2 regions of the Micromonospora sp. DT63 genome follow, and region 1 is predicted to be linked to the other one. Evidence: riboswitches for the same ligand, from Rfam matches in the RefSeq annotation. Region 1 holds a riboswitch; the other holds the start of a gene.
The links. Region 1 has a riboswitch for ZMP and ZTP ahead of ACLQ27_RS02640 (glycine hydroxymethyltransferase). Riboswitches for the same ligand answer to the same signal wherever they lie in the genome.
Positions count from the first base shown of each region.

Region 2: linked by a shared signal. The riboswitch ahead of ACLQ27_RS26570 (bifunctional 5,10-methylenetetrahydrofolate dehydrogenase/5,10-methenyltetrahydrofolate cyclohydrolase) and the one ahead of ACLQ27_RS02640 (glycine hydroxymethyltransferase) in region 1 are both predicted to bind ZMP and ZTP.

Region 1 is NZ_JBNCKQ010000001.1:544,168-548,752, reverse strand. Features, by position in the region: gene ACLQ27_RS02640 (glycine hydroxymethyltransferase) at 1-1,425, opposite strand, end outside; ZMP/ZTP riboswitch at 1,444-1,535, opposite strand; gene ACLQ27_RS02635 (hemerythrin domain-containing protein) at 1,674-2,174, opposite strand; gene ACLQ27_RS02630 (NAD(P)H-hydrate dehydratase) at 2,266-3,135, opposite strand; gene ACLQ27_RS02625 (histidine phosphatase family protein) at 3,119-3,850, opposite strand; gene ACLQ27_RS02620 (DNA polymerase domain-containing protein) at 3,994-4,585, shown strand, end outside.
Region 2 is NZ_JBNCKQ010000008.1:139,841-144,425, forward strand. Features, by position in the region: gene ACLQ27_RS26555 (DUF2332 domain-containing protein) at 1-21, opposite strand, end outside; gene ACLQ27_RS26560 (CU044_5270 family protein) at 106-1,071, opposite strand; gene ACLQ27_RS26565 (RNA polymerase sigma factor) at 1,090-1,659, opposite strand; ZMP/ZTP riboswitch at 1,919-2,000, shown strand; gene ACLQ27_RS26570 (bifunctional 5,10-methylenetetrahydrofolate dehydrogenase/5,10-methenyltetrahydrofolate cyclohydrolase) at 2,014-2,913, shown strand; gene ACLQ27_RS26575 (hypothetical protein) at 2,961-3,143, opposite strand; gene ACLQ27_RS26580 (helix-turn-helix domain-containing protein) at 3,838-4,585, shown strand, end outside.

The DNA.
Region 1 (4,585 bases):
GATGGCCGGGTAGAGCGGGTGGGGGGCCAGCAGGTCGGTGGCCTGGCGGGCGACCTTGTCGGCCAGGTCGGCGTCGAGCGTGTACTTCGCCTTGGACGGGGTGCCGTCGGCGTTGGCGCCGGCCGTGGTCTGGGTCAGCACGGTGTGGATCAGCTCGGCGGTCTGGTCCATCTCGGCGGTGCCCAGCCCGCGGGTGGTCAGCGCCGGCGTGCCGATCCGGATGCCGGACGTGTACCAGGCGCCGTTCGGGTCCTGCGGGACCGAGTTGCGGTTGGTGACGATGCCGGAGTCGAGCAGGGCCTGCTCGGCCTGCCGGCCGGTGAGCCCGTACCCGGAGACGTCGATGAGCACCAGGTGGTTGTCGGTGCCGCCGGTGACCAGCGTCGCGCCCCGGCGCAGCAGCCCGTCGGCGAGGGCCTGCGCGTTGTCCACGATCCGCTGGGCGTAGTCGGCGAAGTCGGGGCGGCGGGCCTCGGCGAGAGCGACGGCCTTCGCGGCCATCACGTGCGGCAGCGGACCGCCGAGCACCATCGGGCAACCCCGGTCCACCTGGTCGGCCAGCTCCGGCTGACAGAGAACCATGCCGCCGCGGGGGCCGCGCAGCGACTTGTGGGTGGTGGTGGTGACGATGTGCGCGTGCGGCACCGGGTCGAAGTCGCCGGTGAAGACCTTGCCGGCCACCAGGCCCGCGAAGTGCGCCATGTCGACCATGAAGGTGGCGCCGACCGAGTCGGCGATCTCCCGCAGGATCCGGAAGTTCACCTTCCGGGGGTACGCCGAGTAGCCGCCGACCAGGATCAGCGGCTTGAACTCGCGGGCGGCCTCGGCGACCCGGTCGTAGTCGATGAGGCCGGTGGCCGGGTCGGTGCCGTAGCTGCGCTGGTCGAACATCTTGCCGGAGATGTTCGGCCGGAAGCCGTGGGTGAGGTGACCGCCCGCGTCCAGCGACATGCCGAGCATCCGCTGGTTGCCCAGCTCGCGGCGCAGCGCGAACCAGTCGGCCTCGGTGAGGTCGTTGACCTGGCGGACCTGGGCCTTCTTCAGGGCGGGGGACTCCACCCGGTCGGCCAGCACCGCCCAGAACGCGACCAGGTTGGCGTCGATTCCCGAGTGCGGCTGCACGTACGCGTGGGCGGCGCCGAACAGCTCCCGGGCGTGCTCGGCGGCGAGCGCCTCGACGGTGTCGACGTTCTGGCAGCCGGCGTAGAAGCGACGGCCGACGGTGCCCTCGGCGTACTTGTCGCTGAACCAGTTGCCCATGGCCAGCAGGGTGGCCGGGGAGGCGTAGTTCTCGCTGGCGATGAGCTTGAGCGACTCCCGCTGGTCGGTCAGCTCGGCGCCGATGGCGTCGGCCACCCGCGGCTCGACAGCCCGGATCACCTCGAGGGCGCTCCGGAATGCGGTGGACTCGGCGTTGTGCGACATACGACCTCCTACAGACGTGCGGAAGGCCCAGGCGCTCGGCAAAAACGTCCTCGTGACGGGACCGCTTCCCGATGGTTGTCCATCCCCACGCGCCAGTAACGGCCCGCGCCGATCCTACCGGGCCGGCCCGGGGCGACCCGGCCGACCTCCCGACGTGCGCCCGGCGAGGTGGTGGGACGGCGCTGCTGCCCGGCCGGACACGACGTGGGGCCCGGTCCGGCCGGGCCCCTCGTCGAACGGTTGGTGGCTCAGGCGGTCACCGCGTCGCGCGCCTTCTTGATCGCCTTCGGCTGGGTGGGGGTACGCGGCGCGTCCGCGCGCAGCGCGATCATCTTCTCGCCGATCTCCTGGAGCTGCTTACGGCCCAACGCCTCGCGGACCTTGGGGAACCACTCCTCCTCTTCCTCCTCGACGTGGTGCGTGACGTTCTCGATCAGCACCGTCGTCTTGGCGGTGAAGCGCTCGTCGTCGGCGTCCATCGCGGCCAGTTCGAGGCAGAGCACGTCGGCCACGTGGTGCTCCTCGTACGACTCGAGGATGTCGTCCTCCAGGTCGGGCAGGAGCCGGCGGACCTCCGGGTACATCACCTCGTTCTCCAGGTAGGTGTGCACCGTCAGGGCCTCGAGGATCTGGTTCACCAGCTTCTGCCGCTGGCTCGCCGGCCCCTCCTCGGCGTCCTGGAAGGCCTTGAACAGGCGACGCATCTCCTTGTGGTCCTCTTTGAGCAGGACGATGGCATCGGTTGACACCGGCGTGCCCCCTTTCGTAGCTCGGCTGGGTGTTGATCCGGTACCCCGACGGTCAGTGGCGAAACGGGCGAATGTGGCCGATCTCGCCTGGTCAGACGGTGGCCAGTGTGCGCGGGATCTCGTCGAGCAGTTCCCGTGCCAGGAAACCGATTCGGCCGTAGCGGGGGATCAGCCGTTGGCCGCTCACGGCGTGCGCGAACGCTCCCCAGCAGGCGGCCTGCGCCGGGTCGGCGCCCCGGGAGAGCAGCCCGGCGAGCAGGCCGGCGAGCACGTCTCCGCTGCCGGACGTGCCGAGGCCCGCGTCGCCGCTCTCCTCCCGCCACCCGCGCCCGTCCGGAGCGGCCACGTGGCCGTAGAGCGAGACGACCGCCTCGTACCGGTGCGCCAGTTCGGCGGCTTCGGCGCCCAGGTCGTCGCCGGGTTCGCGGCCGAGCAGGTGCCCGGCCTCGGTCACGTTGGGGGTGAGCACCACCGGACGGCCCGAGCCGACCAGCAGCTTCGGCTCGTGGCTGAGCGCGCCCAGGGCGTACGCGTCGAGGACCAGCGGGGTGCGCGTCCCCGCCGCCTCCAGGACGAGACCCAGCAGCTCGGTGGTCTCGTCGATGCCCTTCAGTCCGGGGCCGAGCGCCACCACGTCGGCCGCGCCGACCAGTTCGCCGAGCTGGCCGGCCCGGTCCGCGGCGACCGCGCCGTCGGGCGTCTCCGGCAGCCCGACCACCAGCGCCTCGGGCACCTGGATGCTCAGCGTGGCGGCGGTGGACTCGGCGGCGGCGAGCTGGAGCACCCCGGCGCCGGCGCGCAGCGCGGCCACCCCGGCGAGCAGGACCGCCCCGGGCGTGAAGCGGGAGCCGCCGATCACCAGGACGGTGCCCCGGCTCTCCTTGCCGCCGGCCGGCACCGGCAGCTCCCAGTCGCGCAGCAGCCCCGGCGTGATCACCTTGACCTCAGACCGGTTCGGCATGGATCTCGTCCTCCCTGGTCGACTCGGCGCCCTGCCGGTGCAGGTGGCCGACCTCGTTGAAACCGCCAAGCGTCAGCCTGCCCTGGTCGTCGGCGGACCAGTCGGTGATTGAGCAGTTGGCGATGACGTGTTCGCGGGTCAACGTCATCAGCTCCGGCTCGGTCAGCCCCTCCACCAGGTACCGCAGGAGGAAGACCAGCGCGTCGTGGCCGAAGAGCAGCACCCGCTGGCCCTCGTGGTCGCGGCGCAGGTCGCCGAGGAGCGTGCGCAGCCGCAGCGCCACGTCGGTCCAGGCCTCACCGCCGGGCGGCCGGTAGTAGAACTTGCCCAGCCGGGTGCGGCGCTCGGCCTCGTCGGGGAACCGGCGGCGGACCCCGTGCCCGGTCAGGCCGTCGAGGATGCCCAGCTCCCGGTCGCGCAGCCGCTCGTCCCGGCTCACCGGCACCCCGGTGCCGTGCAGCGCCAGCTCGGCCGTGGACACCGCCCGCAGGTACGGCGAGACCACCGCCACGTCGGGCCGCCGATCCTCGGGCAGCCCGGCGAGCCAGCGGCCGGTCGCCCGCGCCTGCTCCTCGCCGGTGCCCGAGAGCGGCACGTCGGCGTCGCGGTGGCTGAGCCCGATCACGTCCGCGCCGTTCTCCTCGGCCCGGGTGGCCGCCACGTTCGCGGTGCTCTCACCGTGCCTGATGATCCAGAGGGTCGACATTTCCGCCATGCCGACCCCCTACCCGGGCGCCGGGCGCGGTAACCGCGCCCGGGTGGGCACCGGACGGCTGGTTCGTCGCCTCAGCCGCGGCGCCACGCTGGTCCCCGGCCGGTAGCCCACCGGGCCCGCCGGGACGTCGTACCCTCGGGGGCGTGGCCACGGCGGCGGAGGAGATCCGGGTGGGGGAGCGGCTGGTCCGCGTCTCCAGCCCCGACAAGCCGTACTTCCCGGAACGCGGACTGACCAAGCTGGACGTGGTCCGCTACTTCCTGGCGGTCGGCGACGGCATCCTGCGGGCGCTGCGCGACCGGCCGACCATGCTGGAGCGCTGGCCGCGCGGCGTCTTCGAGGGCGCGACGATCGCCACCCGGCAGACCAACCGTGGTGACGCCTTCTATCAGAAGCGGCTGCCGGCGGGCGCTCCGGAATGGGTGCGGACCGCGCACATCACCTTCCCCAGCGGCCGGACCGCCGACGAGGTCGCGCCGAGCGAACTGGCCGTGGTGATCTGGGCGGCCAACCTGGGCACCCTGCGGTTCCACCCGTGGCCGGTCACCGCCGCCGACGTGGAACGCCCCGACCAGCTGCGCATCGACCTCGACCCGATGCCCGGCGTGGGTTTCGAGCAGGTGGTGCCGGTGGCGCACGAGGTGCGGGCGTTCCTCGCCGAGCTGGGCATGACCGGCTATCCGAAGACCACCGGCGGGCGCGGCCTGCACGTCTACCTGTCGATCGAGCCGAGGT
Region 2 (4,585 bases), on a different contig from region 1:
GTACGCCTCAGCGGTTGTCATGCCCTCATCGTCGCAGCCCAGGTTCGGTGGGTCTGCCCCGTGCTCGTGCGCCGACCCACCGGCCTTCTCGATCCCGGGCACCGCTCAGGGCAGCTGGCCCGGTCGGTCGACGATGGCGACGCGCAGTAGCGCGGCAGTGTTGTACAGGGACTCCTTGCCGTTACGCACCAACGAGTTGCGGGTGCCGAGGTAGACGTGGGAGTCCCGATCGAAGATGAGGTCCAGGTTTCCACCGATCACGCCGGGCATCCGAATCGCCACCCCATGACGGCCGGCAGCGTCCACCACGTCACCCGAGATGACTACCGCTCCGGGTTGCCGTGCCAGCAGTTCGAACAGCGCCGCGAGCGCTCGGGGTGGCACGTATCCGTCGAGCATCGACCACGCGGTGGTGTACGCCATGCTCTCGCCCCCGTAGACGGCCTCCTCGTCGGCGCCTTCGGGTAGATGCAGGTCGACCGGGTGCGCCCGAAGGTAGCGCAGCAGCTCGTCCGGATCGGTGGGCAGATCGCCGTGGTACGCGGGCGGCTGGAACGCGTCGAGTTCCTTCTCGGGATCGGCGGGATCATCGATGCGGAGCACCCTGAGCTCGCTCCACCCGTTCGGGTCGCTCTCCGGTCGATAGCGCCCCTGCGTGTACGCGACTCCACCGGCCGACTGCCACAGTTGGTTCCGGATGGTCCGGTACGGGCCACTGGCCGGCATGTCCCGGATCGTCGCCACGGTTTCCGTGAAGACGTACTGGTCGGGGCGGGCGGTGAGCTCCGGCTGCTGCCGGGCGGCGTCGGCCGCCAGGTGAAAGACCTCCGACGCGCTGGCCGTGGGCGGCGACTGATCGCCGAGCCTCATGGTCTGGACCGCCAGCGCACCGGCGGTCAGCGTCACCGCCAGCCCGACCGCTCCGGCGAGACGCCAACCGCGCGGGAACCGGGTACGGCGTCCGGCCGGACGGCCCGCCGACGCCAGCTCGGCCCGTCGGGCGACGTGCGCGCTCAGGTCCCTGAGAAGCTGCTCCTCGAAACCCTGCGGCGATCGTTCAGTCTTGTTCATCGTCAGCTCCGTCTCATCTCAGGCGAGGGTGGTGACCGGGCTGGCGAGCACGGCGCGAACCAGGCGGCGGGCACGGTGCAGGCGGACCCGGGCGGCGGCCGGTGACATCCCGAGCACTGTCGCCGCCTCCGCGACGGTGAGGCCGTCCACGGCGACGAGTTCGACAAGCGATCGGGTGCCCTCGGGTAGCTCGCTCAGCGCGCGATGGGTGCGGCGGGCCGCCGACTCGGCGTCGATCCGCTCCTCGATGCGGGCGATGTCATCGGGGCCGAGATCCCGTCGTCCAGCCAGTCGGCCGGTCACCCGCAGTCGTTGAGCCGCACGACGCCGCTCGTCGCCGATGACGTTGCGGGCCACCCCGTACAGCCAGCCGATCTGGCTACCCCGGTCCGGCCGGTAGCCGGCCGCCGACTCGATCACCGCCAGGAACACGTCGGCGGTCAGGTCGGCGGCGAGATGGGGGTCGTCGACCCGCCGCGCCACGAACCGGCCCACCGCCTCCAGGTGCCGCCGGTAGAAGACCTCGAAGGCCACCGGATCCACTCCGATGCCGGAGATGTCGTCATCGGCTCGGCTCGGCTCATTCACAGGCCGTCCTCTCTCGCGCGTTCACACCTCTTCTTCGTTCGTCGGAGCATGGGTGTTACCGAACCCCGAGTGAACCGTCGTGCTGGCCCGGCCGGCGCCATCGGCGGCACCAACCCCGACGAGCGGTATACCTCAGAGTCATATTTATGACTCTGAGGTATGTCGGCGATCGGCGGCATACCCCGAGTGCGGGTCTGCCTGACGCTGACGGCGACGCCGCTGGTCCGGCTGGGCAGCCGCCCTGGTGATGCGGCATTATCGGACCACCGGCGACTGGCGGCACGGGGATGGTCCAACCATCGGGGAGCCTCTCGCGGGCGTCGACCGCCTGGGCGCCTGCGTCGAGGGACCGCCATGACCACGACCAGCGAATCCGCAACACACCGCACCCCGCCGGACACCGCCCGGCTCCTGCCGGGCGCACCGGTGGCCGAAGCCGTCCTGGCCGAGACCGCCGCCGCGGCCGCCCGCCTGCGCGACCACGGGATCACACCGAGCCTCGCCACCATCCTCGTCGGAGACGACGACGCCAGCGCCGGTTACATCGCCATCAAGCAGCGGCAGGCCGCCGCGCTCGGGTTCGCCTCCCCGCACGCGCACCTGCCGGCCACCGCCACCCAGGCCGAGCTGCACCGGGCCATCGCCCGATTCAACAACGATCCGGCCGTGCACGGGCTGCTCGTGCAGTACCCGGTGCCGGGGCACCTGGACTACGACGCGGCGCTGCAGACCATCGACCCGGACAAAGACATCGACGGCATGCACCCACTCAACATGGGGCGTCTCGCCGTCGGCCTGCCCGGTCCGCTGCCGTGCACCCCTGCCGGCATCGAAGCCCTCCTGGCGTACCACGAGATCCCCGTCTCCGGCCGTGAGGTCGTCATCCTCGGCCGGGGCGCCACCCTCGGCCGTCCCCTGGCGATGCTGCTCGCTCAGAAACGCCCGACCGCCAACGCCGCCGTCACCGTCGTCCACACCGGCGTGCCCGACTGGGCCCGCTACACCCGCCGCGCCGACATCCTCGTCGCCGCCGCCGGCGTACCCGGGATCGTGCAGCCCGAGCACGTCAAGCCCGGCGCCGTCGTCATCGGCGCCGGCGTCCGCTACGAGGGCCGGCGCCTCCTGCCGGACGTGGACGAAGCGTGCGCCGAGGTCGCCGGCGCCATCACGCCCCGGGTCGGCGGGGTCGGTCCGACCACAGTCGCGATGCTGTTTCGCAACGCCGTACGCGCCGCCGAACGCGCGAGCCAGTAGCCCGGTCGCTGAGATCGCTTGATGCTGAGCAGCCCGGTCGTCCACAGCTACTCAGCATCAGGCGATCGGGCCGGCTTTCTGCGGTTGGAGATCTCCTCCAGGTGCTGGAGCTGATGCTGCCGGACCATCTCGTCCCAGACCTCCTGGTCGTAGTCCGGGTTCGGCGGAATCCACTTGTGCGAGCTGTCGCTGTAGTGGAACCGCTCATCGCCCCGCCGGATCAGACTCACCGGCCCCAGCCCAGGAAGCGGCGGTGCAGCAGCCCGGCGGGCACCCAGGTCAGATCCTCGGATGCCCAGACCAGGTAGGACCCCATGTAGAGGGCCAATGACACGGGAGCGCCCTCGAACTCGGCAACCATCTCGGTGCGGCGGGTCCGGCAGGGCCAAGGCGCGTCGCAACCGCCGCAGGTCCAGACCGGAAGGACCGGGCCGTGGGTGGTCACGGCAGACCATCCAGGAAGCGCCGGATGACCGACCGGGCGTGCCAGCGGGCCGCACATTCCGCCTGATAGCAGGGGTACGGGGACAGCCGTGCCCACCACCAGCGACAGCCGGCGCAAAGCCCGTCAACGCCGGGCAGGTGCACGGACAAGATTCCGTACCTGATCCTCGGTCACTCCTGCTCCTCCCCTGGCCAGTGGCCTCGCCGGATCGGGATGCGGTGCCGGGCTCGGCACGGCAGGTCGGCCCCACATCGGCAGATCCACCGCCACCGCGGCCATGACCAGACCGGCCGATGACGCCGAGCCAAGGTCAGCGCCACTGCCAGCAGGTAGTCGTCGTACGGCAGGTGCGATCCCATGAGACCCCAAACTTGGACTCCTATTTTGGAAGTACAACCACGCTAAAGTTGGACTCCTATTTTGGGAACCTCTTCGCGGCGTGTCGCGGGATCCAGCTAGAGCCACGCCATAATCGGCCGGTGGTGAACCCGACGATCCAGCGACGGCGCCTCGGCCTTGCCCTCAAACGCGCCCGCGAAGGTGCAGGCAAGACGCAGGACGATGCGGCCACCGTCATCGACGCGGCAGCGAGCAAGATCAGTAGAGTCGAACTTGGACAGTCGGGCATCAAGCTCACCGACCTGAACCTGCTACTCGATCTCTACGGAGTTCGAGGCGATGACGCCGAATCGCTCCGCGACCTCGCACGCGCAGGTCGACAACGCGGGCGCTGGAGCACCTACCGGAACGCCGTACCCGACTGGTTCCGCCAGTACCTGGACCTCGAAGGTGACGCGTCAGAGATCCGTTGGTACCAGCCAGAGGTCATCCCCGGAGTCCTTCAGATCGAGCCCTACATCCGGGCCATGAACGCGATCGCCCACCCACGCCCGCCCACCGATGAGGTCGACCGACAGGTTGCCGTGCGCATGGAACGGCAGTCGATTCTGCGGCAGGACGACGGGCCCGACCTAAGCTTCATCCTCAGCGAGTCGGCGCTGCGCCGAAGCATCGGTGACGCGACGACGATGCGCAACCAACTCCTGCACCTGGCAGAGGTCAGCAAGCAGCCCAACGTCGCGCTGCAGGTGTTCCCGTTCAACGCACAGACCTACGAGACGGCATCGTTCAGCTTCATCATCCTGCGCTTCGGGGACGACGCTGCATCGGACGTGATCTACGTCGAGACCTTCACCGACGCCGACTACCTTGACCGGCCAGACGCCG